Streptosporangium becharense: one gene and its partner. The protein of the gene in region 1 interacts with the protein of each later gene in a pairwise test. Links are inferred from orthologs where the notes say so. Each region holds a gene or a part of one and is shown on either strand. Other genes may lie near its edges. The genes, in order: F4562_RS24925 and hemL.

Region 1 (15,082 bases):
GGCGGAAGATCTCCCGTTCGCGAAGAATTGTGAAGCATGGCGTGTTAAGAGGTAAACCTACCGGTTGGTGGCGGTCTCTTCGCTGCCCCGTACCCGCACGGGCGACGTGCGGGCCGGCCGCGACCGGCGGGGTGGGCTCGGGCCTTCTCCAGGTCAGGCCTCCTTCTCGGTCACACCGGCGGAGTCGAAGGTCGCCACCTCCCGCATGGCCCTGACCGCGGCGCAGACCAGCGGGTGGGCGAGCAGGCCGCCGGTTCCCTCACCGAGCCGGAGCTCCAGCTCGACCAGGGGACGCAGACCGAGGTGGTCGAGCGCGACGGCGTGGCCCGGTTCGGCCGACCGGTGCCCCGCCACACAGTGGTCGACGGCGGCCGGTGCCAGCGCGGCCGCCGCGAGGGCCGCCGATCCCGCGATGACGCCGTCCAGGATCACCGGCACCCCGCACGCCGCCCCGCCCAGGATGAACCCGGCGATCGCCGCGTGCTCCAGGCCGCCGACCGCGGCCAGCGTCTCCAGCGCGCCCGCTCCCGAGGGGACGCCCTGCGGACCGGCCAGCCCGTTCACCCGCAGCGCCTCGCGGACCACGGCGACCTTGCGCGCCAGGGTCTCGTCGTCGGCACCGGTGCCCCTGCCCGTCACGACCGCGGCGTCGTGCCCGGTGAACGCGCAGATCAGCGCCGCCGAGGCGGTGGTGTTGGCGATGCCCATGTCGCCGGTGACGAGGCAGCGGGCTCCGGCGTCGACGAGGTCGCGCGCCACGGCGATGCCGGCCTCCAGCGCGGCGGTCGCCTGCACGGCGGTCATCGCGGGCCCGCGGGACATGTCGGCGGTGCCGTAGGCGACCTTGCTGATCCTCAGGCCGGGTGCGGGGTCGAGGTCGGCGGCGACGCCGACGTCCACGACCGTCACCGAGGCGCCGACCTGGGCGGCGAAGGCGTTGGCGACGGCGCCGCCGGCGAGGAAGTTGCCGACCATCTGCAACGTGACCTCCTGCGGCCACGGGCTCACTCCCTGAGCGTGCACGCCGTGGTCGGCGGCGAAGATCGCCAGAGCCGGAGGCGTCGGGAGCGGCGGAGGACTGACCGCGGAGGCCCCGGCCAGCCGTACCGCGACGTCCTCCAGCGCGCCGAGGGCACCCCGCGGCTTGGTGAGGCGGTCCTGGTGCGCGCGGGCCTCGGCGACGGCCGCCGGGTCGGCGGGACGGATCGCCGCGATGGTCTGCTCAAGGATGGTCATGTGATCCAGTGTCCCCCGGAAACGATGTTCCGGGGAGTTCCAGTGAAAGGTCACGCCGAGGTCACCGAGCGGAGTCACCAGGTGATGCCGCTGAGCGCCTCCTCGTAGCGGTCGATGACCACGTCGGCCAGGCCCTCGCAGTCGCCGATGACGTCGGCGCAGCGGACGTCCAGCTCCGGGTGGCCCGCGGCGTAGGCCATGGCCTGGGCCCAGACGCGGTCGAGCACGCCGCCGGCGAACAGCAGGTAGGGCACCACGATCACGCGCCTGGCGCCGAGCCGGCGGCAGCGCTCGATGCCTCCGGGGACGCCGGGTGGGGTGAGGGAGACGAAGGCCGTCTCCACGGTCAGGTACTCGTGGGCGTGGGTCTCCCAGAACAGACGGGAGACCCGGTGCACGTCGGCGTTCGTCTCGGGGTTGGTGGAGCCGTCGCCGACCAGGACCACGGCTGTCTCACCGATCTCGATGCGCTCCGGTTCGTCGTCGAGCGGCCCCGCTGCGGCGGGCACCAGGCGGAGGCTGGCGACCTCGGCGGCGGCGTCGGCCAGGCGCTCGGCGAGCAGCGCGAGAACGCGCGGGTCGGAGCCGAGAGGACGGCCGTAGTCGCAGGTGAGCATGGGGTGCTTGTCCTGCTCGCGCGCCATCGCGGAGGGGATGTCGGCACCGAGCCAGACGTCTCCGGTGAGGCTCATCGGCTGGACCACCATCCGGTGGTGGCCACGCGCGACCAGCGAGGCGACGGAGTCGCTGAGGCGCGGTCTGGCCTTGGCGATGTAGCCACCGGAGACGTCGGCCGCCGTCTGGTCCAGACGGCATCGGAGCCGATGGACGAACCTACCGAATTCAGCGGACCCGCTGTCATCGTTCGAGCCCTGCCCGATGAGCAGCAGCGGCGGTTTCATGGAAACAGGACTCCAATGACCTTGACCTGGGGATACGCAGTGGCGACTCGCGAGGATATCCGATGATGCCACGGCGTGGACAGGTAACGGACGGGTAAAGTCATGCGATTTTCGAACGGGTGCCACGGGCGGGCGGCGAACGAGGAGATGCCGGGCGGGCGGTGAACGGGCGGGCGCCGGACGGGCAGCGGTGATCGCCGGCGCGGCGCCGACCGCCGGAGGTGTGGCGCTCACCACCACGCCCGCGATCAGCCGGGAGGTCTGGGTCGCATGCCCTGGGACGCTAGCCGTGTTCGTGGGAGAGGTCCAGTGCGGCGCGCGCCGGCGGGCGGCCGGGCTCACCGCGACGCGGACCACCCGACAGGGTGACCGGCTCACCGGCGACGCGAGACACCCCGGCGGGTGACCGGCTCACCGGCGACGCGGGGCCGCCCCGCCGTGGTCCGGATGTTTGCCCCGGGCGGGGCGGGTAAGGCCCCTGGTCCGATGGAGAAAGGGATGACGACCATGGAACGGGGAAGCACCAAGCACGGCCGACGCCTGGACGAGGAACAGAAGCACGAGACCCAGGGCATCGTGCAGGGCGGGGACGACGGCCGCGCGGAGGAGTGGAAGGAGCCCGAGCCCCTCGGCGCGCCGGGTGAGGAGGACCTGGCCTCGACGCCGCGCCCGCCGGCGCACGAGCCGGGTTCCCCGGAGGGGATGAGTCCGGAGGATGTGGACCGCCGCAGCAACCTGGCCAGGTGGATCAGCGGCGTCCACGCGTTCCCCGCCGACCGCGCGACTCTCATCGCCCGCGCGGAGGAGCAGTCGGCGCCCGATCCGGTGCTCTCCGCCGTCCGGTCGCTGCCGGACCGGACGTTCGAGAACATGGAGGACGTGGCGGACGCGCTCGGTTTCGGCGGGGAACAGCAGCGCGACTAGCCCCGGCGCCGCCCGGTCGACGATCGGCCGGATCCGCTCCCGGAGCCGATCTCCCGGGAGCGGATCCGGCCGGTTCAGCGGACGACGACCACCTCGAGGGTGCGCGGGCCGTGCACGCCCTCGACCCGGTTCAGCTCGATGTCACTGGTCGCCGAGGGCCCGCTGATCCAGGTCAGGGGTCTGGCCGGGTCGAGCCGGGCGACGGCCTCGGGGACGCCCGCGACGATCTGGTCCGCGCGTACGACGCACAGGTGGTAGTCGGGCACCAGGGTCAGCGCGCGGCGTCCCTGGCCCGGCCCCGCGTCCAGGACGATCGTCCCGGTCTCGGCGATGCCCACCGCGCATCCGGTGATCACTCCGTCGACCGCGTCCAGTTCCGCCGCGGTGAGCCGCGGGTCGTCGGCGACCGGATCGTCCGGGGCCCACTCGGCGGGCAGGCCGTCCGGGACGACCAGCCGGACGGCGCCCTGCCGGGCCATGGCCGCCCTGATCGTCGCGGCCGCCTCGGAGCCGTCCACCACGTGCACGACGGCCCGGTAGTCGGCCACCCGCTCGGCGAACAGCCCGATCACATCCGTCGCCTCCGGGGAGGTGCGGTAGGAGCGGGTGATCGGCGCGTCGGGGGCTCCGGCGACGGCCGAGCGGATCCGGGCCAGGATCCGCTCCCTGCTGTTCGCGCTCGTCCCCGTGCCGATCTCGGCCGCGGGCCGGGGGTCGGCGGGTGCTCCGGCGGTCATCGGGCTCCTCCGTCCGTGCGGTTCCACCAGTCGCGGAAGGACTCGGCGGGGATGTCGGGGATCTCGCGGGTGTCGGTCCAGGCCGACAGCGGGCCGGGCAGGCGGCCGGGGACGAACCTGCGCAGGCGCCCGCCGAGGCGCTGGACGCGGGCCAGCCGGGAGGGCCGGTCGAAGATCCACCCGGCCGCGCGCATGCCCAGCCGCTCGGCGCGCGCGTGGCGGACCTTGCCGCGCAGGTGCACCAGGACCTCAGGGATGTCGATGGCGACCGGGCACGCCTCGAAGCAGGCGCCGCAGAGGCTTGAGGCGTAGGGCAGCGACGCGTCGATGGCGGAGGCCGTGCCGCGCAGCTGCGGGGTGAGGATAGCGCCGATCGGGCCGGGGTAGACGGAGCCGTACGCGTGCCCGCCGGCGCGCTCGTAGACGGGGCAGACGTTCAGGCAGGCCGAGCAGCGGATGCAGCGCAGCGCCTGGCGGCCGACCTCGTCGGCCAGCACGTCCGTGCGGCCGTTGTCGAGCAGCACCAGGTGGAACTCCTGGCCCTCGGTGGCGCCGGTCCAGGTCGAGGTGTAGGGGTTCATCCGCTCGCCGGTGGAGCTGCGGGGCAGCAACTGGAGGAAGACCTCCAGGTCCCGCCAGGTCGGCAGCAGCTTCTCGACGCCGACCACGCTGATCAGCGTCTCGGGCAGGGTCAGGCACATGCGGCCGTTGCCCTCGGATTCCAGGACCACGAGCGTGCCGGTCTCGGCGATCATGAAGTTGGCCCCGGAGACCGCGACCTTGGTGGACAGGAAGCGCTCGCGCAGGTGGAGCCGGGCCGCCTCGGCGAGAGCACGGGGCTCGTCGGTCAGCTCCTCGGGCGCCGCGCGGCCCCACTCGGCCATCTTCTCCTGGAAGATCTCGCGGATCTCCGCGCGGTTGCGGTGGATCGCGGGGACCAGGATGTGGGAGGGCCAGTCGTCGCCGAGCTGGACGATCAGCTCGGCGAGGTCGGTCTCGTAGGCGGTGATGCCCTCCTCCTGGAGCGCCTCGTTGAGGCCGATCTCCTGGGTGGCCATCGACTTGACCTTGACCACACTGGTCTCGCCGGTCGCCTTGACGAGGTCGGCGACGATCCGGTTGGCCTCCTTGGCGTCGGACGCCCAGTGGACGTGGCCGCCCGCCGCGGTGACCGCCTCCTCCAGTTGGAGCAGGTAGCGGTCGAGGTGGCGCAGGGTGTGGTCCTTGATCTCCTTGCCCGCCCGGCGCAGTTCGGCCCAGTCGGGCAGTTCCCCGACCACGGCGGCCCGCTTGCCGCGGATGGTGTGGGTGGCTTTACGGAGGTTGAACCTGAGCTGGGAGTCCTGCACGGCCGCCGCGGCGTTGTGCGGGAAGGCGGGCATGCCGAGGAAGGTTCCGGCGCCGCTCATCGGGCCGCCTCCGTCGAGGCGAGGATCTCGGCCAGGTGCATGATGCGGACCCCGGTGCGTTGGCGCCTGAGGGTGCCGCCGATGTGCATGAGGCAGGAGTTGTCGGCGGCGCACAGCACCTCGGCGCCGGTGCTCGCGACGTTGTGCACCTTGTCGGCGCACATGGCGGCGGAGACCGCCGGGTTCTTCACCGCGAAGGTGCCGCCGAAGCCGCAGCACTCCTCGGCACCGGGCAGCGGGACCAGTTCCAGCCCCCGTACCTCCCGCAGCAGGCGGGTGGGGCGGTCGCCCAGGTGGAGGCCGCGCAGGGAGTGGCAGGTCGGGTGGTAGGTCACCCGGTGCGGGAAGTAGGCGCCGACGTCGGTGACGCCGAGCACGTCGACGAGGAACTCGGACAGGTCGTGGACCTTCGGCACCGTCTCGGCGACCCGCCGGGCGAAGGAGTCGTCCCGCTCGGCCGTCGCGGGGGCGGAGCCGCCGGTCAGGAGCCCCGCGGGCGCGGCGGTGCGGGCCGGGGTGGTGCGGGCCAGCCGCGGGTACTGCTCGCGGACCATCGCGGCACACGACCCGGACGGGGCGACGACCGCGTCGTATCCGGCGAACACGTCCACGAAGTGCCCGGCCAGCCGCCTGCCCTCCTCGGGGTATCCGGTGTTGACGTGCATCTGGCCGCAGCAGGTCTGCGCCTGCGGGAACTCGACGTCGCAGCCGAGGCGGCGCAGCAGCGTGACGACCGCCTGCCCCGTGCCGGGGAACAGCGTGTCGTTCACGCATGTGATGAACAGGGCGACGCGCACGGCGCTCCTTCCGCTATATGGTCCGACCACAGTATGGTCTGACCATAATCCCCCACAAGAGGAGGGTCCTTGAGCGACTGGCAGCCGGTCCGGCGCACCCGGGCGTTCGAAGACGTGATCGCCCAGATCGAGCAGCGCATCGCGGGTGACGGGCTCAGGGTCGGCGACCGCCTGCCCGGCGAGCGTCAGCTCGCCGAGCAGCTCCAGGTCAGCCGGTCGTCGGTCCGCGAGGCCATGCGCGTGCTGGAGACCCTGGGCGTGGTCTCGTCACAGGTCGGGCGGGGGCCCGACGCGGGTGCGGTGCTCACCTCCAGGCCCGCGGGGGCGTTGACCGATCTGCTCAGGCTCCACCTGGGGCTGGCGAGCCTGTCACTGGAGGAGGTCGTCGACGCCCGGCTGATGATCGAGAAGTGGTCGGCCTCGCACGCCGCCCTGCATGGCGCCGACCTGTCGGCCCTGGCCTCCGCCCTGGAACGGATGGGGGAGGCGGCGACGGCCGAGGAGTTCGTCGAGCACGACACCGCCTTCCACGTGGCCGTCGCCGAGGCGTCGGGCAACCGGCTGACCTCCGCCATGATGCGCTCGCTGCGCGACTCGCTGCGCCGCTACGCGGTCGAGGCCGTCGAGCGCCTGGGTGACACGGACGGGCTCATGGCCGACCACCGCCGGATCTACCGGGCGATCGCCACCGGGGACGCGGCCGAGGCCGCGTCCGCCGTCGAGGACCACCTCCACCGCGCCTATCCCGACATCCGGCGTCCGCTACGGAGTGGGGACCACCGGAGCGGTGGGTGACACGGGAGCGACGGGCGGGACGGGTATCGCGGGCAGGGCGGGCGGGGTGACGGAGTCGGCTGACCGGCAGCCGGCTCCCGCGCAGGAGACGAGCGCGTCGAGTTGCCGCTCGAACTCGGCGATCACCGGGAACGGGACCCTGGCCGCGAGGTTGCGCAGCTGGTAGGGGTCGGCGGCGAGGTCGTACAACTGGTACTCGCCGGTGGCGTACCGGACGAAGGTGTGCCGCTCGGTGCGCATGCCCTGGTACGGGGGGACCGGCGTCTGCCGGGCCGAGCTCGGGTCGGTGGGGCGGTTGAACTCCAGCAGCACGTTCCGGCGCCACGACGGGGGCGTGGTCCCCCGCAGGATCGGGAGCAGGGAGCGGCCCTCGGCGAAGTCGGGCGGCCGGGTCCCGGCGATCTCGGCGAAGGTCGGGGCCAGGTCGACCGTGGCGGCGAGGTCACCGGCCACATGGCCGGGCCGCACACCGGGCCCGCGGACCAGCAGGGGCACCCTGATCGACTCGTCGAAGGGGGTCGTCTTGCCCTGCGCGAGGCGGTGCTGCCCCAGGTGGAACCCGTTATCGGAGCCGAAGAAGATGTAGGTGTCGTCCAGTTTCCCGGAGGTCCGGAGCGTCTCGACCAGGGCGCCGACCATGTCGTCCACGCCGAGCATGGCGCGCAGCCGCCTGCGGTGGCGCTCGTCGAGCTTCTCGATCGCCCGGGGGCCGAGCAGCGGGAGGGACCTCAGCCAGAGGGGCTCGTCGGCGACGTCCTGCCGGTTGAAGGACGGCGGCCGGGGTGCCACGGCGTCGGCGAAGGCCGCGCTGTGCCGGAGGGCGTGGTTGGCCGGGTTGTGCGGGGCGACCGGTGCGAGGTAGAGGAAGAACGGGTCGCCGCCCGGCTGTGAGACGAACGCGCGGGCCTTCTGACTCAGGACGTCGGTCAGGTAGTCGTGCGGCAGGGAGCCGTAGGCCCGCAGCACGCCGTTCTCGTTGAGCGTGTAGTCGTACTCGCCGTAGAGGTTGCGTACGGGGACGTCCCATTCGTTCCAGCCCGGCGGCACGTAGGTGGGCTCGGCGGCGCCGCCCGGGTAGTGGTTGAGGTATTTGCCCATCAGCCCGGTGCGGTACCCGGCCGACTGCATCCACGTGCCGATGGTGGAACGTTCCAGGGCGGAGAGATGGAATCTGGTGAACCCGCCCTCGGGGGCGGTGTTGGTGAGCACGCCGTGGCTGTGCACGTACTGGGACCTCAGGATCGACGCCCGCGACGGGCAGCACCAGGAGTTGGTGGTGAAGAACTGATTGAAACCGGTTCCACCACGCACCAGGAGATTATGGATATTTGGGAAATTTCGGAGATCACCCGCTTCCAGGTCGTCCGCCAGGATGAACACGATGTTGGGTCGCTCGGCCGCGTACGCAACGGTCATCACCGTTCCCGGCACGACGAGGGCGAGGAGTGACACCAGCGAGAGGAGTTTGCGAAGGGCGTTGGGCACACCTGCACGCTTCCCAGCGTGTCGAATTCCGACACCTCACACTCGACCGATCCATATAGAACATGTTCTAATTGCGGAGGCGTGAACGGCGTACGTCCCAAGGAGGCCGTGTGGGCACCGATCTGAGGCTCGGACTGAACCTCGGCTACTGGCAGCGCGACGCCGACGACGCCACCGAGCTCGTCCAGGCCGCCGAACGGCTGGGGTACGAGTCCGTCTGGACCGCGGAGGCGTACGGCAGCGACGCCTTCACCCCGCTGGCCTGGTACGGCGCGCGAACGTCCCGGATCAAGCTCGGCACGTCCGTGGCGCAGATCTCCGCCCGGAGCCCGGCGGCGACCGCGATGACCGCGATGACCCTGGACCACCTCACCGGCGGGCGGCTGCTGCTCGGCATCGGCGCGTCCGGGCCCCAGGTGGTCGAGGGCTGGTACGGCGCGCCGTTCCCGAAACCCCTGGCGCGCACCCGCGAGTACGTGGACCTCATGCGCAGGATCTGGCGCCGCGAGGAGCCGGTGACCTCCGACGGCGAGCACTACCCGCTCCCCTACCCGGGCGGCGCGAACCTCGGCAAGCCGCTGAAGCTGATCACCCGCCCGCTCCGCGCCGAGATCCCCCTCTACCTCGGCGCGGAGGGCCCGAAGAACGTCGCGCTCGCCACGGAGATCGCCGACGGCTGGCTGCCGCTGTTCGCGTTCCCGGAGAGGATCGAACGGATGTACGGGCCGTCGCTCGCCGCGGCCGGGCCGGACTTCGACATCGCGGCCATGGTCCTGACGCTGGTCACCGACGACGTCCGGGCCGCGCTGGACGGGGTCAAGGCGATGCTGACCCTCTACATCGGCGGCATGGGCGCCGAGAGCCGCAACTTCCACGCCGACATCATCGGCAGGATGGGCTACGCCGAGACCGCGCGGGAGGTCCAGGCGCTCTACCTGGCCGGACGCAGGGACGCGGCCTTCGCCGCGATCCCGGACGAGCTGGCCGACGGCATCTCCCTGGTCGGCCCCGCGGGCCGCATCCGCGAACGCCTGGAGCCCTGGCGCCGGAGCCCGGTGACGAGCCTGCTGGTCATGGGCCCCCGCGACGAGCGCTCACTGCGCACGATCCGCGACCTGGTCCTGGGCTGACCGGCTCCGGACCGAGCGGCTCCAGACCGACCGGCGGGGCCTGGGGGCGTCTCCCTCTCCCCGGCGGGGCCCGCTTCCGGCCCGGCGGCTCCACGAGGACGGACGTCCGCGGCCGGTCCCGGCGGGTCCGGCCGCGGACGTCGGCCTGTCCTGCTTACCCGTCCTGTCTACCCGACCTACTTACGGGCACCGAGCTCCTGGACCCAGCCGGAGGACTCGTAGGCGACCTTCATCCCCTTGGGCAGCGGGAGCCCCACGGCGCGCTCGGCGGTCCGGCCCTCCTGGTCCGGGCCGTCGTACTCGAAGGCGAGCAGGCGGGCACCCGACTCGTCGACGATCAGGCGGTGGTGGCCGTCGGCGGTGGTGACCGCGACGCCCGGGCGGCCGAGCGGGTCCGTGACGCCCTGCTCCAGCTTCAGCCCCGGCTGGGCGGCCAGGACGCGCAGCATCGCCGACCGGGTCGCCGGGGACGCCGGGGACGAGAGGATGTGCCGCGCGGCCGTGAAGACGAACTCGCCGAACGGGCCGTCCTCGTGGGCCGCGCGCAGCCACCGCTCCAGCTCCGCGGCGTCACCGGGAAGCTTCCGCTCGTCGTTCAGGGTCAGCGTCTGCTTGCCGAGCTTCGTCTGCAGGGAGATCTTCGAGAAGTCCTCCGTCTTGGGAGCCTCCCACAGGCGGGGGGAGCCCTTCTCACGCCAGGCGGCCTCATCGGCCTCGTCGGCGAAGGTGACCTTCACGTCGAGGTTGGAGGAGCTCCGCCCGTCGCGGCCGTTGTACCAGATCTCTCCGGTGTGGGCGACGACGGCGCCGGAGCCGACGGGCTCGAAGGTGCGGGTGCGCTCGAACCAGTAGCGTCCGGTGTCCGCGGGCTCCCGCGCCGCCGTCTCCGCGCCCGCCAGCAGGAACGTGCCGGCGGTCAGTTCCACGGGAGCGGCCGTCGACCGGCTGGGCGCCGCCACGGCCGGGACCGGGTCGGCCCCCGGTCCGGGCTGCGCCGTCGTGCCCGTCATCGTGGCCGGGACCACCACCGCGGCGGCCGCCGCCGCGAGCGCGCCGGCCACCAGCAGCCGCGGCACGAGGGACAGGCGGGGCACCGCGAGACGGAAGCGCGCGGCGGGCCGGGACGGCGCGGTCTCGGCGAAGGCGCGGGTCAGGTCGGCGTCGCGGCGGCTGCGGTAGGTCTCCTCCATGAGGTTGTCGGGGCGTAGCGCGCGGACGCGGTCGTCGATGTCGTTCATGTCTGCTCCTGCAGGGTCGGGGTGGGGTCGAGTGCCTGGGCGAGGCGCCGGCGGGCGCGGTGCAGGCGGACGGTGAAGGCGCGGGCGGAACAGCCCGCGAGTTTGGCGGCCTCGGCCGGGGCGAGCCCGTACCAGCTGGCGAGGATCACGGCTTCGGCGTCCCGCTCGGAGAGTCCCGCGAGTGCCGCGAGCGCCGTCTCGCGCTCGGCGACCTGCTCGGCCACGTCTCCGGCCGGGGTCAGCTCGGCCAGGCGCTCGACGAGCGTCCGCCGCCGCAGCCCCCAGCGCCGCTGCGCGCGCAACAGGTTGCGGGCGATACCGAGCAGCCACGGCAGGGGTTCCTCCGGCAGCCGCTCCAGTTGCCGCCAGGCGATCAGGAACGTCTCACTTGTGATGTCCTCGGCCGCCTGCCGTTCGGCACGCAGCAGCGCGTAGCCGAACACGCTGCGGTAGTGCCGGTCGTACAGCGCGGTGAATCGCGCTTTGGGGTCGTCCACGGCCAGTAATGCCTTTCGCCGGGCCCCGATCACCGGCGGGAGGAAAAAATTTTACGCGGAAAACCCCGGCCGGGGGTGTGCGCCCACCGACCGGGGTTGCCGTGACACTCACGGTAACGACCCGCCACTACGTCTACAACTATCCCTACCTGTTGAGTAGGTATTCGTGTCGCGGCCCGAGACCGGGGTCAGTCCGGCCGGGGGGCCGGGTCGGCGGTGACGGACCGCAGCAGCGGAGCGGTCGCCGCGCCCGCGCCGACCACCCCGGCGAACCCCAGGACGACGCAGACCAGCAGGGTGACCGCACCCGTCACGTTCATCCCGATGGACACGAACGGCAGAGCGCAGAACATGCCGACCGCCACGGCCCCGCCGCCCATGACCGTCAGCGGGACGAGCGTCTCCGCCCGGCGTGCCCGGTTCAGCACCTCAAGGGGGGTGCCGGCCAGCCGGAGCAGCGCGTACGTCTGCCTGCGGTCGAGGATCGACGAGGCCGCGGTGATCCCCGCGCTGACGATCGCGACGAGGAAGGAGACGGTGAGCACGACGACGGTTCCGACGCCGATGTCGTCGATGATCTGGTAGTTGAACCGGTCCTCGTCCGCGGGCGACGACGCGACGCGGCCGGGCACCAGCCCGTCCAGCGCGGTGCGCGCCCGGTCGACCAGGGCGGCGTCCACCCCGGCCGTACCCGCCGGAGCCGGAGTGCCGGCCGCCGGAGCCGAGGTGCCGGCCGTGGACCCGCCCGCGGGGCCGGATCGCCCCACCGAGATGATGATCGGCTTGCGTCCGCCGGTCCGGCCGCCCTCCCCGACCGTGACCTCGGCGGGGACCTTCGCCGCCGACAGCCGCTCCCGCGCCTCGGCGGCCAGGTCCGCCGACCGCGCGGCGGGCGCCGACACGAGCAGCTCGCCGCGGGAATCGTGCACCACGAGGTCGGCGGGGCTGACCAGGCCGATGAACCCCGCCACGAACCCGGTCAGGGCCACGCCGCTCACGGTCCGCCAGGCGGCCCGGGGGTCGTCGACCAGGCGGCGCCCGGCCAGCAGCCGGGCCGGAGTACGGGCGACGCGGGCGGTGATCCGGCCGATCACGCCGACGACCCAGGGGCCCACCAGGTTGACGCACAGGAAGGCGAGGCCGATGACCACGGCGATCACCCCCACCTCGGTGCGGCCGTTGAGCGCCGGGACCACCGCGAGGACGGCGAGCAGCGCACCCACCCGGACGAACCGCATGGCCGGCGGGGTCTCCCGCTTGGCGACGCCGAGCGGGCTGACCACCACCCGGCGTAGCCCGACCACGGCCGACGCCCCGACGAGCAGCGGCACGGCCAGCAGCACCGCGAGCACGGGCAGGACACCGGGCCACAGGTCGGCCAGGAACCAGGAGCCCCCGGCGATCTCGATCCGGGCGAGCAGCGGGGTGAGCAGCCCGTACAGGGTCAGCCCCAGCAGCGCGCCGCCGAACGCGGTGATCACGGCCTCGACGACGGTCATCGCGACCACCTGGCCGGGTGACGCGCCGACCAGCCGGAGCGCGGCCAGGCGCTGGTCCCGGCGGGCGACGGTGAGCCGGGCCGCCGCGCCCCCGAACACCAGCAGCGGCACGACCATCAGCACGCTCGCGATCAGGCCGAGCGCCTTGTACGCCTCCGCGTTCTGCGTCGGCTCCCCCCGGAAGTCCGCGATCCGGGTGGGGGCGACGCCGGTGCGCGGGTCGACCGGCGCGTCGGCCCGCATCACCGGCGCGTCGGCGGTCTGCCCGCGGACCACGAGCAGTTCACCCGGGTGGACGAGCCCCTCGTCGCCGACCGTCCCGCCACGCCTGCCCCGGAGACGGTCGGCGAGCTGGTCGGCGGGCAGCTCCCCGGCGAGCCCGGCGAGCGCCGGTGAGAGCCAGATCTCCCCCGGGGCCGGGAAACGGGCCAGGCCGGGCGGCGGTGGCGGCGCCTGCGGCCCGAGTGCCGCGAGATCCACGACGATGATCCGCCGGTCGCGCACGTAGTCCGTGTGGACGGCCTCGATCGCGACGGCCCCGGCGGTGGCGGCGACCGGGTTGCGCCACGCCTCCCGCTCGGCCCGCCCCGCGAAACCGAGATTGGCCACGACGGCGAAGAGCAGCAGCGCCGTGGAGACCGCCACCGCGGCCATGGTCAGGCCCGCTCCCAGCAGGCCGCGGCGGCCCCCGCCGCGCAGCAGCCGCCAGCTCAGGCCGATCGACCCGCTCATCCCGCCGCTCCGGAGACCGCGCCGGGCACCACTCCGGTGCCGGGCAGGAGACGTCCGTCGCGGACCTCGACCGTGCGGTCGCACCAGCGGGCCACCTGGGGGTCGTGGGTGACGACGACCAGCGAGGCCTCGTTGCGCCGGGTGGCGTCGGCCAGCAGGCGCATGGTGTCGTGGCCGGTGGCCTGGTCGAGCGCCCCGGTCGGCTCGTCGGCGAAGACGACCGCGGGCCGGGTGACCAGCGCGCGGGCGATCGCCACCCGCTGCGCCTGGCCACCGGAGAGCTCCCCGGGGCGGCGCTGCTCCATGCCGGCCAGGCCGAGCGGCACGAACCACTCACGGGCCTGCCGCACGGCGTCGGCCCGCGAGACGCCGCCGAGCATGAGCGGCAGGGCGACGTTCTCCTCCGCGGGAAGCTCGGGCAGGAGCTGGCCGAACTGGAACACGAACCCGAAACGCGTGCGCCGCAGCGCACTGCGTTCCCGCTCGCCCATCGTGTCGATGCGACGGCCGAGCAGATGCACCTCCCCGGCGTCCGGCTTCATGATCCCGGCCAGGCAATGCAGCAGCGTGGACTTGCCCGACCCGCTCGGACCCATGATCGCCACAGCCTCGCCGCCGTGGATCGCCAGCCCGACGCCGTCGAGGGCCGTGGTCGAGCCGAACCGCTTGACCAGGCCGAAGCCTTCGAGAACAACACTCATGGGAACGACCCTCCCGCGCGGGGACGGCCCGGCGGATCGGCCGACCGTCCCTTCACGCCGGGAGGGACTCGGCCGAACGGCCGACTCCGCCCACACCTCAGGGTGCCCCGCCGTCACCGTGCCCCTCCGGCGCACCGGCCGGTCACGGACGATCCCCAGGCCGCCGGGCGGGCCCCGGACCGGCCGGCGGGCTGGCAGAATCGGCCGGGTGACAATTCGGGTGCTGATCGCTGACGACCAGGAACTGGTACGGACCGGCTTCCAGATGATTCTGGACGCCCAGCAGGACATCGAGGTCGTGGCGACCGCCGCCAACGGGGCCGAGGCCGTCGAGCAGGCGCGCAGGCTCCGGCCGGACGTGTGCCTGCTCGACATCCGGATGCCCAAGCTGGACGGCCTGGAGGCCACCAGGCTGCTGGCCGGGCCCGGGGTGGCCGACCCGATGAGGGTGGTCATCGTCACCACCTTCGATCTGGACGAGTACGTCTACGGAGCGCTGCGCGCGGGAGCCACCGGCTTCCTGCTCAAGGACAGCGGCCCGACCCTGCTCATCGAGGCGATCCGGGCGGCGGCGGCCGGTGACGCGCTGGTGTCGCCCTCGGTCACCGTGCGGCTGCTCGAACACCTGGCCCACCCCCGGGCCGGCGCCACCCGGCAGCCGAGCGAGCCGCTCACCGAACGGGAGCTGGACGTCGTGCGCCTGGTCGCCCGGGGCCGGACCAACCAGGAGGTGGCCGCGGAACTGTTCGTTTCGTTGTCCACGGTCAAGACACACCTGGGGAGCATCCAGACGAAGCTGGGCGCCAGGAACCGGGTGGAGATCGCGGCCTGGGCCTGGGAGTCGGGCATCGTGGGCTGATTAGCCGGAGAGCTGACGGGATAGAAGAAAGGCAGGTCCTTCGGCGCATGCGGGGGGAGATATACATGCGCTCTATCCCATCTCCACAGAAGAAGGCAGCTTCGGCCGTTTACCTGGCTCTCACCGCGCTGGTGCTCGCGC
Region 2 (15,029 bases), 2.2 Mb from region 1 along the record:
GCCGCACCGCACCCATGCGCCGGATGGTCGCCGGCACCCGGCTGCACCCGGCCGAACTGGTGCTGCCCGTGTTCGTGAAGGAGGGCATCGACGAGCCGAACCCGATCGGCTCGATGCCCGGGGTCCTCCAGCACACCCGCGACTCGCTGCGCAAGGCCGCCCACGACGCGGCCGAGGCCGGGGTCGGCGGGTTGATACTGTTCGGGATCCCCGCGGTGAAGGACGCCCGCGGGTCGGCGGCCGACGACCCCGACGGGATCGTCCAGCGGGCCGTCGCCGACCTGGTCTCCGACGTGGGCGACGCGATGGTGGTGATGACCGACACCTGCCTGGACGAGTTCACCGACCACGGGCACTGCGGAATCCTGACCCCCGGCGGCGAGGTCGACAACGACGCCACCCTGGAGCGTTACGCCGCCGCTGCGGTGGCCCAGGCCCGCGCCGGCTCCCAGGTCATCGCACCCAGCGGCATGATGGACGGCCAGGTGGCCGCCATCCGCGCCGCGCTGGACGCCGACGGCTTCGAGCAGGTCCCGATCCTGGCCTACTCCGCCAAGTACGCCTCCGGTTTCTACGGCCCGTTCCGCGAGGCGGCCGAGTGCGCACCCCAGTTCGGCGACCGCAACGCCTACCAGCAGGACCCGGCGGGCCCGGTCGGCGAGGCGCTGCGCGAGGTGCGGCTGGACCTGGCGGAGGGTGCCGACGCCGTCATGGTGAAACCGGCCATGGCCTATCTCGACATCCTGCGCCAGGTGCGCGACGCCGTCGACGTGCCGGTGGCGGCGTACCAGGTCAGCGGAGAGTACGCCATGATCGAGGCGGCCGCCGCGAACGGCTGGCTCGACCGGGAGCGGGTGATCATGGAGTCGCTGGTCGCGATCCGCCGGGCCGGGGCCGACATGATCCTGACCTACTGGGCGACCGAGGTGGCGACCCGGCTCGGGTGAGAAGCGAGGAACGCGCCGGGAACCGGGGGTTTGCCGCTTGGTGGCGAACGCCGTGCGTTAGAGTGCGAGGACCGGTGCGGATGTGTCCCAGGTGACGAGACCCTGGGGGTTTTGACATCTCCGCTGACCATGGTGTGGGCATGTCTTCGTATCCGGTTGGCACCCGGGATGCGCGAATGACGGAGGACACGATGGTGGGGGTACCGCTGGTTCGACGCAGCAGGCGGCGTGCGCATCCGAAACAGGCGATCGGTTCGGTGCTCCAGTACGCGGCCCTGGGCTGGGCGAGCTGCCCCGGCGCCCGGCCGCTGAAAGGCGGTTCCCGTGCCTGCTCCTGCGACCGCGTCGGCTGTCCCGACGCGGGTGCGCACCCGCTCTCGCGGGCCTGGCAGATGCAGGCGACCACCGACCCCGCCCTCCTCACCCTGTGGTGGCAGCACGAGCCCGAGGCGAGCGTGATCCTGCCCACCGGCCGGGTCTTCGACGTCTTCGACGTACCCGCCGCCGCGGGGCGAGCCGCCCTCGCCGCCATGGACTCCGCGGGAGTGACACCGGGCCCGGTCGCCGACAACGGCGACCGGGTCCTGTTCTATGTGGCCACCCGCAACACGGCCGAGGACGAGGACGAGTGGTGGTCCTGCGCTCTCGACTTCGGCCCGGCCACGATCGAGGAGATGCCGGGGCTGCGCTGGCACTGCCGTGACAGCTACGTCCTCGCCCCGCCCTCGCTCCTGCCCGGCGGCGGCTCCGCCACCTGGCTCCGCCCCCCGGACGGCCGGCCGTTGCCCGACCCGCTCCGCGTCCTCGACCGTCTCGCCGACGCCTGCGAGTAGCCGCCGGGGCCGGCTGGACCTCCGGCGCGTGCGGCCGTCGACGGCCGCGGCACGACATGCGAGATCCTCTCATGCGGGTGCCCGCCCAGGCGGATGGGCACCGGTCAGGGGCCGTCATGGCGGCCTTCACCACATGAGAGAGCCGACCCCTGACATGCGGCGTCGCCGCCGGGGGCCGAGGCGCCCGTCCCCGTGACTACGCTTGGGGACGTGAGCCGTACTGAGAACTCCGAGGGTCTGTTCGCCCGCGCCCGTGAGATCGTCCCGGGAGGCGTCAACTCCCCCGTCCGCGCCTTCGGCGCCGTAGGCGGCACGCCGCGTTTCATGGCCTCCGGCCAGGGCCCGTACATCACCGACGTCGACGGCAACCGCTACGTCGACCTGGTCTGCTCCTGGGGGCCGATGATCCTGGGGCACCGGCACCCCGCCGTGATCGAGGCGCTTCAGGAGGCGCTGCGCGACGGCACCTCCTTCGGTACGGCGACGCCCGGCGAGGTCGAGCTCGCCGAGGAGATCGTCGCCCGGGTCGAGCCGGTGGAGAAGGTCCGCCTGGTCAGCTCCGGCACCGAGGCCACCATGTCCGCGGTGCGCCTGGCCCGCGGCTTCACCGGCCGCTCCAAGGTCGTCAAGTTCGCCGGCTGCTACCACGGCCACGTGGACGCCCTGCTCGCCTCGGCCGGCTCCGGTGTGGTGACCTTCGGGCTTCCCGACACCCCCGGCGTGACCGGCGCCGCCGCCGCCGACACGGTGGTCCTGCCGTACAACTCGGTCGAGGCGGTCACCGAGGCGTTCCAGACGTTCGGCTCCGACATCGCGTGCGTGATCACCGAGGCGTGCCCGGCCAACATGGGCGTCGTCCCGCCGCTGGAGGGGTTCAACGCCAAGCTCCGTGAGCTCTGCACCGCGCACGGCGCCTTGCTGATCATCGACGAGGTGCTGACCGGCTTCCGGGTGTCGGAGGCCGGGTGGTACGGCCTCGATCCGGTCGACGCCGACCTGATGACCTTCGGCAAGGTCATGGGCGGCGGCCTGCCCGCCGCCGCGTTCGGCGGTCGCGCCGACATCATGGCCCACCTCGCCCCCGAGGGGCCGGTCTACCAGGCGGGCACCCTGTCGGGGAACCCGCTGGCCTGCGCCGCCGGTCTGGCCACGCTGCGCGCCTGCGACGAGGGCGTCTACGACCGGATCGACGCCGCCGCCCTGGTCATCGGCCGCGCCGCCGCCGACGCGCTGGCCGCCGCCGGGGTGCCGCACCGCCTGCAGCGTGCCGGGAGCCTGTTCTCCATCTTCTTCACCGAGGAGCGGGTCACCGACTTCGCCGTCGCCCAGACGCAGAACACCGCCGCCTACCGGGCGTTCTTCCACTCCATGCTCGACCAGGGCGTCTACCTGCCGCCGTCGGCCTACGAGGCGTGGTTCCTGTCGGCCGCCCACGATGACGAGGCCCTGTCGCGCATCGCCGAGGCCCTGCCCGCCGCCGCCAAGGCCGCCGCCCAGGCGTCCTGACCGCCTCCCGGGCTCCTTCGGGGTGGCTCGGGCGTCTGTCGGGGTCCTCCGCGGAGGGCGAGGAGGATCCCGGCGGTTGACGCGTCGGCCGGGTCTCCGGAAGGGTTCCGTGTCCGGTGTTCCGTGTCTGTGTCCGGTGTCCCGGGTCCCGGGTCCGTGTCCGTCTTCCGCAGTCCGTTCCTGCCGCCCGTCGTGCCTGAGCTGTACCGTCATGCCGTCCGGAGGCCGGCCACCCGGAACCAGACCGCGTTGCCCGTGCCGACGCCGTGGTGGGCACCCCATCGGGCGGCGATCGCCTCGACCAGGTGCAGGCCGCGTCCGCTCTCGCTGTCGGCTCCGGTCGCGCGGAGGAAGGGGATGCTGCCGGGCGATCCGTCGTCGATGACCTCGGCGTGGACCATGCCGCCGCCCAGGCCCAGGCAGACGGTCACCGACCCGCCGGGGGTCCGCCCGGAGTCGGAGTGGACGACGGCGTTGGTGACGACCTCGCTGAGCAGCAGCGTCACGTCGTCGAGGACGGGGCCGGGGGTCCGTCCGGCGAGCAGGTGACGGGCCCAGGCGCGGACGGCCGCCACCGTGCAGGGGGTCGCGGGGAACTCGGCATGGCCGAGGGGGCGGAGCGTGGCCCAGCGCGCGGAGGCGGCCCGCTGGTGTTCGTACCGGCAGACGGCCTGCCCACCCTGCCCGTACGCGCTCACGCGAGCACCGCCGAGGAGTTCGTTCCGGGCCCCGCCGGATTCTGTCCCGGCCAGCGGGGCGGAAATTTCCTTTGTGGGTCATGAAGGCTCATAGCGTTTCTTTCCTTCCAGGACGTGGCATCATTCCGCGCGCCCGTGAGCGTCGGTGAATAGCTTCAGGCCGCGAAGACGGAGAAAAAGAAATTTTTGCGGCATTTCAGACATCACCGTCAGCTATGGGTGGGCACGGAGAGTGACGACTGTGCAATGATGTTCCCGAGCGGTGCATTCTGTCAATGCACTGTGCAGTTCTTAATTAATCTGGGTATCCCTGGAGCGAGAGAATCGCGGTTCCGCCACACTGGGCACATGTCACCGACATACAGCCCGACTGTCAGGCTGCGACGTCTGGCCCGTGAGCTACGCAAGATGCGAGAGAAAAGCGGACTGAGCCCGGAAGAGGCCGCAGCGCGGCTCGGCTGGAGCCGCAGCAAGGTGAGCCGGATCGAGACGGGGCGTACACGTGCAAGCTCCACCGACGTCGCCAGTGCTTGCGACCTGTACGGTGCCGGCTCCTCGGTCCGCGCAGGGTTGGTCCAACTCGCGAAGGAGGTACGTCAGAGAGGATGGTGGACCGCCTACGCCGACGTGTTCACCGGCTCCTACATCGGTTTGGAGGATGAAGCGGCCCTGATCTGTCAGTGGGAGGTGCAACTCGTTCCGGGGCTACTGCAGACCGAGGATTACGCCCGCACAGTGATCACTGCTGGGAGGCTCGCGTCGTGTGACGTCGAGGACGTGCACCGGCGGGTCATGGCTCGAATGGCACGGCGCACACTGCTCAACCGGCCCGATGCGCCGGAACTCCATGCGGTACTGGACGAAGGAGTGATCCGCCGTCCGATCGGCGGATCCGAATTGATGCGCGATCAATTGACGGCCCTGCTGATCGCTGCTCGGCGCCCCAACGTGACGATCCGGGTCCTGCCCTACAGAGTGGGAGCGCATGCTGGGCTGGAAGGGGCCTTCACCGTTCTGTCCTTTGCGGAAGAGGTCGATCCCGATGTCGCCTACGTAGAAGGTACGGCTGGTGACGTATACGTTGAGAGCTCGGATCAAGTAGATCGCTATAAAATGGCATTTGTACGCATCCGTGATGCGGCTTTGTCCCCGGAGGCGTCCATGAAACTGATTGCCGAGGCGAAGGAACAGCTGTCCTATGACTGATCTGGAGAACGCCGTCTGGCGCAAGAGCAGCCGGAGCGGTAGCGGCAACAACTGCGTCGAAGTGGCCGGCAATCTGCCGGGTGTGGTGGCCGTCCGTGACTCCAAGGACCCCGGCGGCCCCAGACTGATCTTCTCCCCGGACGTGTGGAGCGCCTTCGTCGGCGGTGTGAAGCGCGGCGAGTTCGACGACCTGGGCTGACCCCGCCCCGTCCCGGACGCCTACCGGGGCAGGGCGGTGAGGTCGATGTCGATCGGGAACGGGACGGGGATGGTCAGCCGGTCGTGGTGGATGCCGGTGAGGGCGTACACACCGGTGGCGGGGTCGAGTTCGTAGACGTAGACGACGGGGGATCCGCCGTTGTTCTCCACCCGCCAGAAATGCGCGATACCCGCCTCGGCGTACCGGGACGGCTTGGTCTTGCGGTCGCGGTCCTCGGACTCGGGGGAGACCACTTCGACGGCGAGACGCACCTCGGTGGGGACGTAGAAGGTCCGCTCGTCGTCCTCGACCGCCGCCGCGTCGACGACCAGCACGTCGGGGCAGGGACGCATCCGGTGTCCGAGCTTGACGTCCATCTGGGTGACCGCCGCCAGATCTTCAGGAACCTGAGCGTTCAGGACGACCCGGAGACCGAACACCACGCGCTCGTGGAAGCGCGTCTGGGGAGCCGTGAAGACGAGGGCTCCGTCGATCAGCTCGACGTGCTCGAAGAAGCCTGGTTCGCCGCCGGGTCCCTCGGCCGGAAGGTGATCAAGGTCGTCGGCGGCCCATCCCCGGGGAGGTGGTGACGGCCAATGGTCGAACGCGGCACGTATGTCGGTCACCACGACATCCTCCCCGCCACCCTGGGTGATCGCCTAGATCTTCTCCGTTTCCCGCGCCGCGTTCTCCTGGGACGCGTCCGGGGAAGGCGAGAAGGGCGCCGGAGCGCGGCGCGGGCGGGTCCCCGCGTACAGGACGCCGGAGAGGATCAGCAGGGCGGCGACGAGCTTGAGCGGGGAGGTCGGCTCGCCGGTGAACAGGGCGGCCGAGGACATCCCGAACACCGGCACGAGCAGCGAGTACGGGGCGACCAGTGAGGCGTCGTAGCGCTGGAGCAGGAAGCCCCAGACGCCGAAGCCGCCGAGCGTGGAGATCAGCGCCACGTAGAGCACCGACAGGCTGCCCGCCACCGAGAACTCCAGGTCGGGGACCCCCTCCACCGCCAGGGACAGGGCCAGCATGGGGAGGGCCGAGACCGCGCTGAGCCAGACCATGAAGCGGAAGGAGTCGGGCGGGGCGGCCTTCCTGACCGCGATGTTGCCCATGCCCCACAGCAGCGCCGCGCCGACGACCAGCAGGAACGCCCCGACGGGACCGCCGGTGCCCAGGTCGACGGCGACCAGCGCGAGTCCGGCGAACGCCACCGTCATGCCGGTGACCCGGCGGGCGGTGATCCGTTCCCCCAGCAGGAAGACCGCCATGATCACGGTGAAGACCGCCTGCACCTGGATGACGAGCGAGGTGAGCCCGGCGGGCATGCCCGCCCGCATGCCCAGCAGCAGCAGGGCGTACTGGCCGCAGCCCAGGGTGGCCGCGGCGGCCAGCACGTTCCGCCAGGGCACGCCGGGGCCGCCGACGAACAGCAGCGCGGGGAAGGCGGCCACCAGGAAGCGGAGCGCCACGTAGAACAGCGGAGGGAAGTGCTGAAGCCCGACCTCCATGACGACGAAGTTGAAGCCCCACACGGCGGCCAGGCCGATGGCGAGCAGGAGGTGCCGGGTACGCATGCGTCTATCCTTGTTTGCCATCTTATTTCAGTACAAATTAGATTTCCTGGAGATATTAGTTTAGACTTGCTTACATGTTGGATCTGAACCGGTTGAAGGCCCTGCACGCGGTCTCCGTCTACGGTTCGGTCGGCGCGGCGGCCGAAGCGCTCATGGTGACCCCGTCGGCGGTCTCCCAGCAGCTCGCCAAGCTGGAACGCGAGATCGGCGCGACGCTGCTGGAGCGCAACGGCCGCGGTGTGCGGCTGACCGACGCCGCCGGGCTCCTGGCCGACCACGCCGGACGCATCCTCGCGCTGGTCGAGACCGCCGAGGCCGACTTCGAGGCGTTGCGCGGCGAGGTCGTGGGGCGGCTGAGCATCGGCGCCTTCCCGACGGCGGCCCGGGGCCTGCTCCCCGGCGCGTTGACCCTGTTGAGAGACCGCCACCCCGACCTGCACCTGCAGCTCATGGAACGGGAACCGGAACGGCAGGTCCGCGAGGTGATCCGCGGTGAGCTCGACCTCGCGGTGGTCCAGGACTGGATGAACCGTCCCATGTCCATCCCCGAGGGGCTCTCCCGGGCACAGTTGCTCGACGACATCGCCGACGTGGTCCTGCCCGCCTCCCACCCGCTGGCCGGTCGGCCCGAGGTCGAGCTGGCCGAGCTGTCGGGGGAACGGTGGATCAGCTCCTCGCCCGGCACGGTCTGCCATGACTGGCTGGTCTACACGCTGCGCTCGGCCGAGCTGGAGCCGGAGATCGCCTGCATGGCCGACGAGTACCCGACGCAGATGGCCCTCGTCGCGGCCGGTCAGGGGTGCGCCATCATCCCCCGTCTGGGCCGCGGCCCCCTCCCGGCGGATGTGCGGGCCGTCCCGATCAGGCCGCGTCCCACCCGCAAGCTCTACGCGATCTGGCGCAGCGACGCGGCTCGCCGTCCGGCCATCCGCGCCGCGGTCGACGCGCTGAAGACGATCGCCGCCGGTCTGCCGTCCTCCACCCCGGACCTGCCGTCCCCCACCCCGGATCTGGCGGTCCGCTGAGCCGGAGCTCCGTACGGCCGCCTCGGTCCGCCCATGTGCCGTGGGCTCCGTACGGCCGCCTCGGTCCACCCGGGTGCCGGGGCTCCGTACGGAGGTCCCGGCCCGCTCATGAGCCGGTCGTCCCGGCCCGCCCGTAGGCTCGGGCGGCGGTCGCGGTCAGTTCAGGGCGATCGTCACCACACCGGCGACGATGACCCCGGCGGCCAGCAGGCGGCGGGGAAGGTCGCCCTCGGCCAGGAGCCTGCCGCCGAGCACCACCGCGATGAGCACGCTGATCTCGCGTACCGGAGCCACCGAGCTGATCGGCGAGAAGGTGAAGGCGATCAGCATCAGCAGGTAGGAGAACGGGCCGAGCACGGCCGCACCCAGCACCCGCACCCGGTGTTCCCGCCAGGTCGGCGTGATCAGGCCGCGGCGTCGGGTGGTGAGCACCGCCGGGGTCATGACGACGGAACGGCCCAGCTCGCCGAGGTAGTTGAGCATGAGCGGCGCCACCCCGAAGGCGCTGACGGCCTGCTTGTCCCACACGGTGTAGGCCGCTATGCACACCCCGACGGCGAACCCGAACCCGATCCCGGTCAGGTCCCGGCGGGTGGGCCGGCGGGTCGCGCCGAGCAGGAAGACGCCCGTCCCGACCAGCAGGATGCCCGCCACCCCGGCCGGGCCCGGCCGCTCACCCAGCAACACGACCGCCACCAGACTGGCCAGCAGCGGCCCGGTGCCCCGGGCGATCGGGTAGACCATCGACAGGTCGCCGTGGCGGTAGCCGCGTTGCAACAGCATGAAGTAGACGACGTGGACAGCGGTGCTCCCGGCGATCGCCGCGAGGCCGGCCGGGGTGGGGAAGGTGCCGCCGAGAAGCAGGTAACCGGCCGCGACCGGGGCCCACAGCACCGTGGACGCGGTGACCACCAGCCAGACGAAGACGACGTCGTCGGCATGGGCCGCCTGCTTGCTCATCAGGTTCCACGAGGCGTGGGCGACGGCCGAGGCCAGGGCGAGTGCTAGGGCTAATGAACTCATGAGGCGTACCTTTTCCCCGGGATCCTCCCGCGGCAAGATCCAAATCCTCCACGCCGGATCAGGAAGGGCTGGGGCAAAGAGGACCGCCTGCACCGTTTCCCGTACCAGTCGGTAGGCTGACGACACCATGGCTGAGACCACCGTCGTCCACCTCCTGCGTCACGGGGAGGTGCACAACCCCGCCAACGTCCTGTACGGCAGGCTGCCCGACTATCACCTGTCCGAGAACGGCAGGCTGATGGCCAAGACAGTCGCCAAGTCGGTCGCCGGACGCGACGTGACCGCGTTGTTCTCCTCACCGCTGGAGCGGGCCCAGGAGACCGCCGCCCCGCTGGCGGAGACCTTCGGCCTGGAGGTCACGCTCGACGAGCGCCTCATCGAGGCCCAGAACATCTTCGAGGGACTGCCGGTCGGCGGCGGCGACGGGGTGTTCCGCAACCCGCGCCTGTACCGCTACCTGTGGAACCCGCTCCGCCCTTCCTGGGGGGAGCCCTACAACCACCTGGTCCGGCGGATGCGGGCCGCGGTCGTCGCCGCCCGCGACGCGGCGCGCGGGCACGAGGCGATCCTGGTCAGCCACCAGTTGCCGATCTGGACCATCCGCCTGGCGGCCGAGGGCAGGCGCCTGCCGCACGACCCCCGGCGCAGGCAGTGCGGCCTCGCCAGTCTCACCAGCTTCTGCTTCGAGGGCAGCCGGTTGGTCAGCGTCGGGTACAGCGAGCCCGCGGCCGCACTCGTCAAACGCCCCACTGTGCCGGGCGCCTGATCCCGCCGGTAGAGTGACTGCTCTACCGGTTGTAGTACAGAGAGATCCTGCCACCCATGCGCGCAAAGTTCCTCGCAGCGGCCTCCGTGCTGCTCGTCGCCGTGGCCGGGTGCGCCGGAGCCCCGGGGTCGCAGCCGCAGACCGGCGACACCCGGTTCATCGCGGGCGACGGCAGGATCACCCTGTTCCAGGCCGCCGACCGCGTACCCGCCCCCGCGGTGGAGGGCGAGACCCTCGACGGCGGCACCGCGACGCTCGCCGCGCACAAGGGCAAGGTCGTGGTGCTGAACTTCTGGGCGTCCTGGTGCGCACCGTGCCGGGCGGAGGCGCCGGTGCTCAAGGAGGTCGCGGCCAAGACCAAGGCCGACGGGGTGGAGTTCCTCGGCATCGACTTCAAGGACCGCAAGGCCGACGCGCTCGCATTCGAACGCAGCCAGGCCCCCGGCTACCCCAGCATCTTCGACCAGCCGGGCAGGGTCGCGCTCTCCTTCCAGGGCACGGTTCCCCCGGCCGCCATCCCGTCGACCCTGATCATCGACCGGCAGGGGCGGATCGCCGCGCGGGCCCTCGGCGCGGTCAAGTATCCCGACCTCCTCGACGCCGTCACCAAGGTCGGTGGCGAGAAATGACGGGACGCCGCCTCTCCAAGCATCGCCTCTCCGGGCATCGGCTCTCCGGACGGTGCGTCTCCGGACGCCGCTTCTCCGGACGCCGCTTCTCCGGACGCCGCTCGCCGCGGCTCCGGGCGACGGCAGGCCGGCGGTGAGCGCCGACCTGGCGGGCACCGTCGCGAGCGGGTCGCTGGCGCTGGCGCTGCCGATCGCGGTCGCGGCGGGCCTGGTGTCGTTCCTGTCGCCCTGCGTGCTGCCTCTGGTCCCCGGCTACCTGTCGTACGTGACCGGGATGAGCGCCGACCCCCGGCGGGGACGCATGGTGCTCGGCACCGTGCTGTTCGTGCTGGGCTTCGCCGTCGTGTTCGTGGCCGGCGGCGCGCTGTTCGGGGGGCTCGGCGCGGCGCTGTTCGGCAACGCCGAGCTCATCACGCGGGTGCTGGGTGCGCTCACGATCGTGCTGGGGCTGGCCTTCATGGGCGTCGTCCCGGGGTTGCAGCGCGACTTCCGCATCCACCGGGCCCCGGCCGCGGGTCTGGCGGGGGCACCGCTGCTCGGTCTGGTGTTCGGCCTCGGCTGGACCCCTTGCATCGGGCCCACGCTCGGGGTCGTCCTCACCCTGGGCCTCAACGAGGGCAGCGCCGGACGCGGAGCGCTGCTCGCGTTCGCGTACGCGCTCGGCCTCGGGCTGCCGTTCGTGGCGGCGGGGATGGCCTACAGCAGGGCGTTGCGGACGTTCAAGGCGGTGCGCCGGCACTCGCAGCTGATCACCCGGATCGGCGGCGTCATGCTGGTCGCCGTCGGCGTGTTGCTCGTCACCGGGCTCTGGGCACAGCTCGTCGCGGGGATGCAGGGGTGGATCGGCGGATTCGAGCCGGTGATCTGATGGACACGCCGAACCAGGTGGGAGGGAGCGAGCGGTGAGCGGAGCCGATCCCGATGCGACGACCGGCCGTCCGGGGCGCGGCCGGGTGACCGATCTGGCCGGACCCACCGATCCCGCCGACCAGGCGCAGGCCGCCTCCACCGGGCCCGCCTCCACCAGGTCCGGCCCCGATTCCACCGGCACCGCCCCCGCCGCGACCGACTCCATGGCGACCGATTCCATGGCGACCGACTCCCCGACAACCGATCCCACCGGGCCCGCCTCCACCGAGCCCGCCTCCGCCGGGACCGGGCCGGTCGGGCTCGGGACGGTCGGCTGGGCACGCTGGTTCTGGCGGACGCTCACCTCGATGCGGACCGCGCTCATCCTGCTGTTCCTGTTCGCCCTGGCGTCGATCCCGGGCTCGATCTGGCCGCAGCGCGGCGTCTCCGACGCCAAGGTCGCCCAGTACTTCACCGACAGCCCGCAGCTCGCCGAGTGGCTGGACAGGTTCTGGCTGTTCGACGTCTTCAAGGCGCCCTGGTTCGCCGCGATCTACCTTCTGCTGTTCGTGTCGCTGATCGGCTGTGTGCTGCCCCGCACCACGGCCCACCTGCGTGAGCTGCGCAGGAAGCCGCCCGCGGCGCCTCGCAACCTGTCCAGGCTGCCGCAGCACGCCTCCTTCGCCGCCGATCTCACCGTCGAGGCCGTCGCCGCCCGGCTGCGCGCGAAACGGTTCCGGGTGACCACGGGCCCCGGCTGGGTCGCCGCCGAGAAGGGATACCTGCGCGAGACCGGCAACCTGCTCTTCCACGTCGCCCTGGTCGGGCTGCTCGTCGCGATCGGGATGGGCGCGCTGTACGGCTACCGCGGCAACGTGCTGGTCGTCGAAGGCGAGGGGTTCGCCAACACGGTCGCCGCCTACGACCGCTACATGCCCGGCCAGCAGGTCAGCGCCGAGTCCCTGAAACCGTTCTCCTTCACCGTCGAGGACTTCCGGGCCACCTACATCGCGCAGGGTGAGAAGACCGGCCAGCCACTCGACTTCGAGGCCGCGCTGAAGGTCGTCGACGCGCCCGGGGCGGCCGAGCGTGACTACGTGCTCAAGGTCAACGAGCCGCTGGACGTCGACGGCACGCTGACCTACCTGATCGACCACGGCTACGCGCCAACCTTCAAGATCACTGATGGTAGCGGTCAGGTCGCCTTCGACGGGCCGGTTCCCTGCCTGGTCGTCCAGCCCGCCACCTTCACCTCCGAATGTGTGATCAAGGTGCCGGACGCCCGGCCGGAGCAGCTCGGCCTGCTGGTCGGGTTCCTGCCGACGACCGTCCCGGCGGGCGACGAGTGGGTCTCGGTCTTCCCCGGCGCCGCTAACCCGACCGCCCAGGTGTACGGGGCGTTCGCCGGTGACCTGGGCCTGGACGACGGGCGTCCGCAGTCGGTCTACGAGATCGACCCCGAGCGTCTGAAGAAGATGAAGCCGCTGGTCATGAAGGCCGATCCGCTGGCGGTGGGCAAGAAGCTCGACCTGCCGGGCGGGGCGGGCTCGATCGAGTTCACCGGTGTCAGGGAGTGGATCGCCCTGCAGATCGCCTACGACCCGGGCCGGATGCCCGCGCTGGTGGCCTCGGTCGTGGCCGTCGTCGGGCTCGTGCTGAGCCTGACCGTCCACCGCCGCCGGGTCTGGGTGCGCATCCGTGACGCGGCCGACGAGCCCGGCGGCCCGGCCGCGGAGGACGGCCGCCCCGAAGGCGCCCTCCGGCAGGTTGAGGTGGGCGGCCTCACGCGTACCGAAGGCGGCGATTTCAGCGAGGAGTTCGCCGGGATCGTCTCCGCTTTGAACCCAGGAGTGAAGGATGCCCGCTGAGGTCAACCCGAGCCTCGCCACGCTGAGCGACCAGCTCATCCTGGCGACGGTCCTGCTCTACGTCTTCGCGATGGTCGGCTATGCACTCGACCTGGCCTTCGGCCGGCCCCGAGCCCGAGCCCGGACGCGGACGCGGCCCGTGCCCGCGCTCGCCGCGGTCGGCGCAGGTGCCTCCCCGGCATCCGCCTCCGGGACGGACCCGGACGCCGCGGACCGGAGCACGGAGGAGGCCGCCGGGGCGGCGCCTCCGGTGTGGGCGGTGTGGGCCGGACCGGCGGGGGTCGTGCTGAGCTGGCTCGGCTGGGCCGCCAACCTCGGGTCGGTGCTGACCCGGGGACTGGCGGTGGGCCGCTGGCCGTGGGGCAACATGTACGAGTTCGTGGTCGCGATGTGCCTGGCGGCGGTGAGCGCGTTCCTGTTCATGCAGCTCCGCTACCGGATCCGCTTCCTCGGCGCCTTCGTGATGGTCGCCTCCGCGCTGGGGCTCGGTTTCGCCGTGCGGTACCTGCATGTGCAGGCCGGGCCGGTGGTGCCCGCGCTGAACTCCTACTGGGTCGCGATCCACGTGTCGGCGGCGATCATCGCCAGCGGGCTGTTCATCGTGGCCGGCGTCTCCGGCGTTCTCTACCTGGTCCGCAAGGACACCTCGGTCCGCCTGCCGTCCCGGCAGGATCTGGAGCGGGTCGCGCACCGGGCCATCGTGATCGGCTTCCCGATCTGGACCTTCGCCGTCATCGCCGGCGCGCTCTGGGCCGACAAGGCGTGGGGCCGCTACTGGGGCTGGGACCCCAAGGAGGTCTGGGCGTTCATCACCTGGATCGCCTACGCCGCCTACCTGCACGCCCGGGCGACCGCGGGCTGGAAGGGCCGGGCCGCGATGATCGTGCAGCTCGTCGCCTTCGCGTGCCTGCTGTTCAACCTCGTCGGGGTGAACATCTTCCTGGGCGGCCTGCACTCCTACGCCGAGGTTCCCGGCTGATCCTCCGGGAGGACAGCGGCCTGGCGGAGGAGACCGGCCGGCGGGCCGGGGCCTCCGCGGGCCGGCCCGGCCGCCCGCGTCAGTCTTCGTCGCGCAGGCGCCGGTCGAGCTCCTTGAGGAACTCCGGGTCGTCGTCGGGGCCCCGGGGAGCCTCGGGCCGCGACAGCCCGTCGTCGGAGAACAGCGAACCGGGGCGGCGGGGACCGGACGGGCGGCCCAGCAGCAGCCAGAACGCTCCTCCGACGGGGACCAGCAGCACCACGATCAGCACCCAGAGGAGCTTGGGCAGGTTTCTCGTTTCCTCGTCCGGTGTGGTGATGGCATCGAACAAGCAGTAGAGCCAGAAGGCGAGCAGCGCCAGACCGACAAGCAGGGGCATGCCCGAACTGTAAGCCATCGCGGGACCAGGTGCGGTCAGCCCTCCGTTCCGGGTGACTGGTGAAGATCCACGTCGTACGGTAGAGACCGTTGCCGCTTCCCCAGGGGGTGCGATGGCACATTCGGGAGACAAGGGTCGCCATCGACGGCGGTGGTGGCAGCGAGGTGCGACCCCGCGCGCGGAGAAGACGGTCAGGGAGTCGCCGCGTGACGCCTCCGGAGAACGCGAGCCGTTCAGTGACCGTGAGGCCCTCCGTGACCGTGAGACCCTACGTGACCGCGCGGCCCTGCGTGACGGTGAGACCCCCCGCGAACGTGAGACCTTCCGCGACCGCGAGATCCGCCGCGAGCGCGAAGCCCTCCGCGAGCGTGAGGTCCCGCGCGGGTTCGAGCGCCCCGAGCAGCGCGCGGGTGCGGTCACCGCTCCCGTGACCGACCGCCCGCAGTACACCTGGCGGGACTTCGAGCTGGACGACGAGCGGCCCAGGGCCCAGCCGAACTCGCCCGACACCCCTGACCTGGGCGACGGCCTGCGGCACTGCGGCCCCCTGG

The links.
Region 2: the proteins of F4562_RS24925 (region 1) and hemL interact in binary tests that used the Escherichia coli proteins (3 or more experiments, as listed by UniProt). The link is inferred for Streptosporangium becharense from one-to-one orthologs.

The regions. Positions count from the first base shown.
Region 1 is NZ_JACHMP010000001.1:5,664,821-5,679,902, reverse strand. What follows is about bases 4,985-7,937. They hold F4562_RS24925 (FadR/GntR family transcriptional regulator), read left to right. Parts: upstream 4,985-6,074; coding sequence 6,075-6,800; downstream 6,801-7,937. Other genes in these bases: F4562_RS24920 (sulfatase family protein), read right to left, coding at 6,768-7,937; F4562_RS24930 ((Fe-S)-binding protein), read right to left, coding at 5,205-6,005; F4562_RS24935 (lactate utilization protein B), read right to left, coding at 4,985-5,208. Also shown: cobT (nicotinate-nucleotide--dimethylbenzimidazole phosphoribosyltransferase), read right to left, coding at 154-1,236; F4562_RS24950 (sirohydrochlorin chelatase), read right to left, coding at 1,311-2,138; F4562_RS24945 (DUF2795 domain-containing protein), read left to right, coding at 2,637-3,062; F4562_RS24940 (LutC/YkgG family protein), read right to left, coding at 3,137-3,799; more of F4562_RS24935, read right to left, coding at 3,796-4,984; more of F4562_RS24920, read right to left, coding at 7,938-8,285; F4562_RS24915 (LLM class F420-dependent oxidoreductase), read left to right, coding at 8,396-9,415; F4562_RS24910 (CU044_5270 family protein), read right to left, coding at 9,592-10,653; F4562_RS24905 (RNA polymerase sigma factor), read right to left, coding at 10,650-11,150; F4562_RS24900 (FtsX-like permease family protein), read right to left, coding at 11,339-13,381; F4562_RS24895 (ABC transporter ATP-binding protein), read right to left, coding at 13,378-14,082; F4562_RS24890 (response regulator), read left to right, coding at 14,291-14,941; F4562_RS24885 (DUF4328 domain-containing protein), read left to right, coding at 15,007-15,082. UniProt on the Escherichia coli protein: Transcriptional activator of the glcDEFGB operon which is associated with glycolate utilization, and encodes malate synthase G and the genes needed for glycolate oxidase activity. Also negatively regulates the transcription of its own gene.
Region 2 is NZ_JACHMP010000001.1:3,436,258-3,451,286, reverse strand. What follows is about bases 1,239-4,138. They hold hemL (glutamate-1-semialdehyde 2,1-aminomutase), read left to right. Parts: upstream 1,239-1,990; coding sequence 1,991-3,286; downstream 3,287-4,138. Other genes in these bases: F4562_RS35845 (ATP-binding protein), read right to left, coding at 3,496-3,984; F4562_RS14920 (bifunctional DNA primase/polymerase), read left to right, coding at 1,239-1,780. In the rest of the region: hemB (porphobilinogen synthase), read left to right, coding at 1-947; more of F4562_RS14920, read left to right, coding at 1,139-1,238; F4562_RS14905 (helix-turn-helix domain-containing protein), read left to right, coding at 4,333-5,190; F4562_RS14900 (DUF397 domain-containing protein), read left to right, coding at 5,183-5,389; F4562_RS14895 (Uma2 family endonuclease), read right to left, coding at 5,410-6,015; F4562_RS14890 (EamA family transporter), read right to left, coding at 6,049-6,960; F4562_RS14885 (LysR family transcriptional regulator), read left to right, coding at 7,035-7,985; F4562_RS14880 (EamA family transporter), read right to left, coding at 8,142-9,008; F4562_RS14875 (histidine phosphatase family protein), read left to right, coding at 9,136-9,774; F4562_RS14870 (TlpA family protein disulfide reductase), read left to right, coding at 9,831-10,403; F4562_RS14865 (cytochrome c biogenesis CcdA family protein), read left to right, coding at 10,537-11,271; cytochrome c biogenesis protein ResB, read left to right, coding at 11,306-13,120; cytochrome c biogenesis protein CcsA, read left to right, coding at 13,110-14,099; F4562_RS14850 (PLDc N-terminal domain-containing protein), read right to left, coding at 14,179-14,478; F4562_RS14845 (hypothetical protein), read left to right, coding at 14,591-15,029. UniProt on the Escherichia coli protein: Aminomutase that catalyzes the transfer of the amine group on carbon 2 of glutamate 1-semialdehyde to the adjacent carbon 1 to form 5-aminolevulinate.